2 regions of the Shuttleworthella sp. MSX8B genome follow, and region 1 is predicted to be linked to the other one. Evidence: predicted binding sites of a transcription regulator. Region 1 holds the regulator's gene; the other holds the start of a gene.

Region 1 (3,850 bases):
TTTCAATTAGCACTCGATATTGGTGAGTGCTAATATCTTCATGCACTAAGATAACACCCCTCACAGATCGTGTCAACTTAAATTTGCAAGTTTTTCACTGAAGAAAAATGAAAACGTAAATTCTATTCTTCTAAAAGGGTGAGGACAAAAAATTGGGCGCTGCAATGCCCCTGGGAGAACAGATGAAGTATTCGAAAGAGCAGATGATGGTTGCGCTGACATTGTATAACGCAATTGGATCGTTAAATGTCGCCATACTGACACCGGGATATCCCTCAAATCCTATACATTATTGTTCCCCGTATCACGGAAAGCTGCTGATCAGCCTCCGATCGAACTCAAATATGCATACAAACCATCCTGTGAATCGCGGATGACAGCACCTTTGGGGACTTTTCTCATAACATTTATTGCATCCATATAGTCAGGCGCCGGAGATATAAGTCCCATGAATGCGGATACGACGCATATCGTAAGTAGTGGTTTCATTGTTATTGGAATAAAGATGATTCCTATTAGAGGAATGATTCCCAAAAGGGCAGGGGCTAAAGACATACAGATAAACCGCCTTTTTGTAAGAGGATGATATGAAATGGCCCATGCCTGCATTTTACGAACACACAGTCCCACCCACACCGTAGCTTCTTTCGGATAACAAACTGCGTGCGCAAACTCGTGAATCGGTAATGCTATCATAAATCCAATCAAAAAGGCCGGAACAAGGTATATTGGAGAAATCGGTGCTTCCTTGCTTGTAAATGCCTTTAAGAATACCGCCAACATGCAAATCATCATTGGAGCTATACCAAACGGCAGGGACTTACCGATAAATCCCTCAGCATCACGAATCTTAACCGCATTCTGCTGAACCGGCGGACTTTGATGCGATGTTCCAAATTCTTTTTTATTTCCTTCCCAAACGATCGCCATCTTAACCTCAGAATCGTACCTTTAAAATGATTTTGACATCTCCTGCCAATCTTCCTTCTTCATCAGGTATATCTATGGCGCAGCATTTCCTTCACAGCTTCCGGCATGATACCCTGACCCTGAAATGCTTCTCCAAACCAGTATGCCCGTTCGGCACTTGCCATATATTCTGCAATCTGAAATACAGCAAACGCTTCGTCTCCGATGACTCCCGCATCATGTGCTACTTCTGCAAAATACAGCTTCTCTGCATCATCCGATGACAGAAAAGCTGTTGCAGCAACAAACTCTATTCTCTTTATTCCCGGGCATCTTCCATGATCTCAGAGAGCTTGCTCTTGAGCTCTTTGAGACTGCCCATCACCTTGGCATAATCCATTCGCTTGGGCCCCACGATACCGATCGTCCCCCTGACTCCGTCACCCAGGTCATAGTTGGCTGTCACAACTGAGCAGTCCGGCATGTTTCCGATGGGAGATTCACTTCCAATATAGACCTGGATCCCCGTCGAATCGGGATTGTTGGCGCTCTGCTCCTGCACGTCATTGATCAGCTCCGCCAATTGTCCCTTCTCCTCAAAGGTAGAGATGAAGGTCGAGGCCTTTTGCGCGTCAGACAGCTCCGGGTATTTGAAAATATTGGTGGCTCCGGACGTATAGATCTCCAGTCCGTCATCCTCACGCAGCGTCTCCGGAATGGTCTTTAAGACCTCCGCCACAATATCCTCGTGAATTCCCGCCTGCTCCTGCATCCTGCTGATCGTAGTCAGATTGATTTCCTGCGCGGTCAGCCCATTCAGGCTGTTGTTGAGCAGCATATTGAGCTTCAGGAGATTCTCACCGCTCAGAATGCTCTTGACCTCAATCAGGCGGCTCTTGACCATATTGCCTCCCATCATGATGACGGCCAGGATCTGGTGCTCATTAACCTGAGAGAGCTGGAGGAACTTAATTCGGTTCTTGCTCACAGCCGGCGCGGAGATCAGGGAGGTGTACTGCGTGGTATTGGCCAAAAATTTGGCAACCTGCTGTAAGACCTTATCCATCTTCTCCGTCTTCTGGATCACGAAGTCCTTGAGCTCTGTAACCTCCTGGTCCTTCTCCGCCATCAGATGATCCACATAGAAGCGATAGCCCTGATCCGTCGGGATCCGGCCGGCCGAGGTGTGGGGACGAATGATGTAGCCCATCTCCTCTAAGTCGCTCATCTCATTGCGAATCGTAGCGGAGCTCAGACTGACGCCCTCTAACTTGGAAATCGTCCTTGAACCGACCGGCTCTCCGGACTCCAGGTAATTCTGAATAATTGCGTGGAGGATCTTTGACTTGCGCTCGGAAAGTTCCTCAATACCCTGCCCGGAATCTGCCATAGATTTCTCCTCTCTTTTGGCACTAGCACTCGATTCTCCTGAGTGCTACAACTTCTTTTATTGTAGGGACAGGGCCTTTGCCTGTCAACACGAGGAGACGAATCTACTGCTTTTAGGGAGACAAATTACTGCTTTTGTGCGATAAATTACTGCTTTTGTGAGATAAATTTGCCGCTTTGGGGCTGTTTTATTTCTGTTTTAATGCAAAAAATTTAACGCAAATATTCCGCCAGCACCTGGTTAGAAATATCCGTACCTGCCTTTGTAAGAGCAATCATCCCTCCCTGTCGGCGCAGGAGACCCCGCTTGCTCTGGCTCTCCAGAGTGGATCCATAGACACTGCCGACGGGGAGATCAAAAGCGTTGAAAAAATCCGCCTCCCGTATGCCCCTGGTCTTGCGCAGCCCCAAAAAGAGAAATTCCTCCATGGCCTCCCGGCGGGTCAGCTTCTGCACCGTTTTGGAATCAATCCAGGGAGCGTCCGCCAGGACTTCATCCAGGTCCAGCTGTTGACCGGGATCATATTTTCCCCAGAGGTCAATATAGCGGTCTGTCTCAGGGATATTGGAAAAGCGCAGATTTGGATAGGCGCAGCTTCTCTGTGCCGGATCTTTTCGCATGAGGGGATTCCTGTCCGAATGCCTGTCTATGAGGGAATCACAGAGTAAAGACGCCGCCCCCACACCAAATCCAAGGTAGGGCTTTCTCTCCCAATAGCCCAGGTTATGACGACAGGCATAGCCCTCCCTGGCATAGTTGGAAATCTCGTACTGCCTGTATCCCTTTCCCGTCAGGAAGGTCCTCGTCATATCATAGAGCGCGTACTCCAGGTCACTGTCCGGCAGCTCCAGCGTTTTTTCGCCCCTCTCTCTCCTGGCGATATCCCCGGCATATCTCTCATAAAAGGGCGTACCCGGCTCTACAATCAGAGAATAGGCGGAAATGTGCTCCGGCCGGAGCATAGTCACCATCTGAAGGGTTCTCTTGAGCTTATCCTCGGTCTGCAGGGGCAAACCCGTCATAATATCCACATTGACATTGGAAAAACCGGCTGCGCGGACATGTTCAAAGGTACGTAGAAAATCATTCCAGCTGTGAATTCGTCCCAGAAGGGCCAGCTCATCGTCATTGGACGACTGCAAGCCGATCGAGACGCGGTTGATCCCCATCCTTTGATAGGCCCTCAGCGCCTTTGCCGTCACGGTCCCCGGGTTTAGCTCCAGACTGACCTCAGCGTCCCTGGCCAGAGAAAAGTTCCTGTGAACTGCCGCAAAGATCTGCTCCATCAGAGAATAATCCAGCCAGGAAGGAGTTCCTCCCCCCACGAATACACTTGCCGCCTGCTTCCTGCCGATCAGTCTGCCCCACCAGTCGATTTCTTTGACCAGGGCGCCGGCATAAGCCGCCTGCTCCTTCGGGCTCCCCGGATGAGAGTTAAAATCGCAGTATAAACATTTTTTCACACAAAAGGGAATATGTATGTAGAGCTCCAAAGCTTCCACGCGCCCTGCTCCTTCTCTTGATGTATCCCGACCGCTGTTTCAAACAGAC
Region 2 (3,850 bases), on a different contig from region 1:
AGGAGCGTCAAGATGGCCAGGGCCTGTCTGGTAGACGGTATCACGGAGGGAATCCGTTTTAAGAGCGAGCAGTCAGAGAAGGACGCCAGGCTTTTGCACTTCACCCAGCGGCAGGCGGACGCTATTCTTCAGATGCGGATGTATCGTCTGATCGGCCTTGAGATCGAGCAGTTAAGAGCCGATTATGAGAAAACCATGCAAAATATCCAGGAGGACATGGATATTCTGGAGCACAGGGCTTCAATGGCCAGGGTGATTATCAGAGATCTCAAGGAGATCAAGAAGACCTTCGCCCGAAAGAGAAGAACGCTGATTGACAATGTGGCTGAGGCCGTCATTGAGGAAAAGCCCATTGAGGAGCAGGAGATGGTCGTTCTTATGGATCGCTTCGGCTATGTCAAGGCGATTGACCTGTCTGTCTATGACCGCAATCAGGAGGCCGCGGACAAGGAGAACAAGTATGTGATTCACTGCTCCAATCTGGACCGGCTGGCAGTGTTCAGCTCGACCGGACAGCTGCACCTGATCAAGGTCTTGGATATGCCCGGGGGAAAATTCCGGGATAAGGGAACTCCCATTGATAATTTGTCCAAATTTGACTCCGCCAGGGAAAGGATCCTTTTCGCGGAGGCGCTTGGCGCGGTCAAGGAGAGCAAGGTCTTCTTTGGGACCAGGGCAGGTTATATCAAGCAGGTGGACGGGGCAGAATTCGACGTCTCCCGCTACAGCTCCATCGCGAGCAAACTGGGGCAGGGAGATGAGCTCGTGGCCGTCGGGACGATCCGGGGCGCGGAGACGCTGGTTATGGAGACCAAGTCCGGCTACTTCCTCCGCATTCCGGTTTCTGATATTCCGGAGAAGAAGAAGGCGGCTGTCGGGGTGATCGGAATCAAGCTGGGCCGGGCCGACCGGGTCAGCCAGATGTATCTTCTGACGGATCAGGAGGGTGGATTGACCTCTCTGCACAATAAGAAGGTGGTTCTCAACCGGCTTCATATCGGAAGTCGGGCGACAAAGGGGGTCAAGCGCTGAGGATCGGGCCCTGTTTTTGACGGAAGCAAGAAGGAGAAGAGGATTATGGACAAGTTCAATGGCGGGCTTCGCCCAGGTCTGGTCGTCAATTGGAGTATTGATCTTGCCCTGCAGGGACTCTTTATCGGCCTTGGAATTTATCTGTTCAGAAAGTCGGCGGAGGGACAGAGTCTGGCCGCCTACCTCCTGCTCTCGGGATTTCTGATCCGGGGTCTGTCGTCCATGGCGGTCTATGTGGTCAAGGGACATTACCGGAGTCTTGGCAATGACAGCTTTCGAAGCGGCCTGCTTTTGACCCTGGCCTGTGCCCTGGCAGCGATTCGCATGGGGGCCGTCACAGAGCATTTTTCTCTCTTTTTGGGCGTCCTCTTTCTCTATGCCGGAGCGGGCTTCGCCCAGTCCGCTCTTCAGATTCTCCTCCTGAAAAGAAAGTTCTGGTATCTGCCCCTGCTCTTTGCCATTCTGACCGCAATTTGCGCGATTCTTCTGATTCTGGATCCCGGAGCCCTGATCAGCGGCAAGTTCGAGAGGGCCTGTTTTGCCATGGTATTTGTCGGAGTCATGGGGATCTTCTCGCAAATCTTATCCCTGATGCAGCTTCTTTTCAGCAGACACCTGGAGAAGAGGGAGTTCAGGCGGATGCAGGAGGCAAACCGCAGCTTCATGGCGGATGAATCTACGGAAGTGATTGCGGATGGAGCTGAGGCAGGGGACATAGCTTCAGAGGATGACATGCAGATCCTTTCGGAGGATGAGTCGGAGTAGAAGACCATGTGATGTTCACAAAATATTCATATTTTTATTGCCTTTTTCCCTTGAAGTGTTCCGGGTGAAAAACTAATATAGTCCTATGAGTTAGCACTCTATTTTAACGAGTGCTAATAACTAGACATCAAGGAGGTTATTACATGAAATTAGTTCCCTTATCTGACAGAGTTGTTCTGCAGCAGGTTGAGGCAGAGGAGAAGACCGCTTCCGGCATTCTTCTGTCATCCGCGTCCCAGGAGAAGCCCCAGGAAGCTCTGGTTATAGCTGTTGGTCCCGGAGGTCTGGTGGATGGCAAAGAGGTCACCATGCAGGTCAGCCAGGGACAGAAGGTCATTTATTCCAAGTATGCCGGCACAGAGGTGAAGCTGGACGGTCAGGAATATGTCATTGTCCGCCAGAACGATATTCTCGCTGTTGTAGAGTAAGGTTTTCTGTTTTCGATGAGTTTGCATCAATTACTGTGAAAGAAGGTAAGAAAAATGGCTAAGGAAATTAAGTTTGGAGCGGAGGCCAGGGCGGCTCTGCAGTCCGGTGTAGACCAGCTGGCTGACACGGTGCGGGTCACCCTCGGTCCCAAGGGGCGCAATGTCGTCCTTGACAAGTCCTATGGTGCACCCCTGATTACCAATGACGGAGTCTCGATCGCCAAGGAAATTGAACTGGAGGATCGCTTTGAGAACATGGGCGCTCAGCTTGTGAAGGAGGTCGCCACCAAGACCAATGATGTTGCCGGCGACGGAACCACAACGGCGACAGTTTTGGCTCAGGCTATGATTCACGCCGGTATGCGCAACCTGGCTGCGGGCGCCAACCCCATCGTACTGCGCAAGGGTATGAAGAAGGCAACCAATGTTGCCGCAGACGCTCTGGTTGAGATGTCTTCTCCGGTTGCATCCAAGGATCAGATCGCCAAGGTTGCGGCGATTTCCGCCTCCGACGAGCAGGTCGGCGAGATGGTTGCAGACGCCATGGAGAAGGTCTCCAATGACGGAGTCATCACTATTGAGGAATCCAAGACCATGCAGACGGAGCTGGATGTGGTCGAGGGAATGCAGTTCGACCGCGGTTATATCAGCTCTTATATGGTGACCGATACGGACAAGATGGAAGCTGTATTGGACGATCCCTATATTCTGATTACAGATAAGAAGATCTCCAATATCCAGGAGATCCTGCCCCTCTTGGAGCAGATCGTACAGCAGGGTCAGAGACTTTTGATCATCGCCGAGGACGTCGAGGGAGAGGCTCTGACGACCCTGATCCTCAATAAGCTTCGCGGCACGTTCAATGTGGTTGCCGTCAAGGCTCCCGGCTATGGCGACCGCCGCAAGGAGATGCTGCAGGATATCGCAATCCTGACCGGCGGAACGGTGATCTCTTCTGAGCTCGGTCTTGAGCTCAAGGAGACGACCATGGATCAGCTGGGTCGCGCCAAGAGCGCCAAGATCACCAAGGAGAACACCACTCTGGTAGACGGAGCCGGTGATAAGGATGCCATTGCTGCCAGAATCAAGCAGATTCGTGGTCAGATTGAAGAGACCACTTCCGACTTTGACCGCGAGAAGCTGCAGGAGCGCCTGGCCAAGCTGGCAGGCGGCGTCGCTGTAATCCGCGTGGGCGCAGCCACCGAGACAGAGATGAAGGAAGCCAAGCTTCGCATGGAGGATGCCTTAAACGCGACCCGCGCCGCAGTGGAAGAGGGAATTATCGCAGGAGGCGGTTCCGCTTATATCCACGCTGCCAAGAAGGTGCACGATTTGGCCGAGCAGCTGGAAGGCGATGAGAAGACGGGCGCTCAGGTTATCGAGAAGGCCCTGGAAGCTCCCCTTTTCTACATCGTTGACAACGCCGGTCTCGAGGGATCCGTTATCATCAACAAGGTCAGAGAGTCTGAAATCGGCTTTGGATTTGACGCTTATCATGAGAACTATGTCGACATGGTAGAGTCAGGGATCCTGGATCCGGTCAAGGTTTCCAGAACCGCTCTTCTCAACGCGGCGTCTGTTGCCAGCACCCTGCTCACAACAGAGTCTGTCGTTGCCGACATCAA

What was found. The regulator HrcA, encoded in region 1, represses chaperone genes, less so after heat shock. The targets are predictions, from matches to a motif close to TGTTAGCACTCNNNNNNNNNGAGTGCTAACA.
Region 2: a site for HrcA is predicted at 1,886-1,916, ahead of HMPREF1508_RS01790 (co-chaperone GroES). Genes of this name have one in related genera too.

What each region holds. Positions count from the first base shown of each region.
Region 1 covers NZ_JAQT01000033.1:78,880-82,729, forward strand. Annotated here, with positions in the region: gene HMPREF1508_RS08110 (metalloprotease family protein) at 322-930, opposite strand; gene HMPREF1508_RS10890 (GNAT family N-acetyltransferase) at 993-1,232, opposite strand; gene hrcA (heat-inducible transcriptional repressor HrcA) at 1,229-2,299, opposite strand; gene hemW (radical SAM family heme chaperone HemW) at 2,512-3,801, opposite strand.
Region 2 covers NZ_JAQT01000009.1:119,130-122,979, reverse strand. Annotated here, with positions in the region: gene HMPREF1508_RS01800 (DNA gyrase/topoisomerase IV subunit A) at 1-1,032, shown strand, start outside; gene HMPREF1508_RS01795 (hypothetical protein) at 1,078-1,797, shown strand; gene HMPREF1508_RS01790 (co-chaperone GroES) at 1,941-2,225, shown strand; gene groL (chaperonin GroEL) at 2,280-3,850, shown strand, end outside.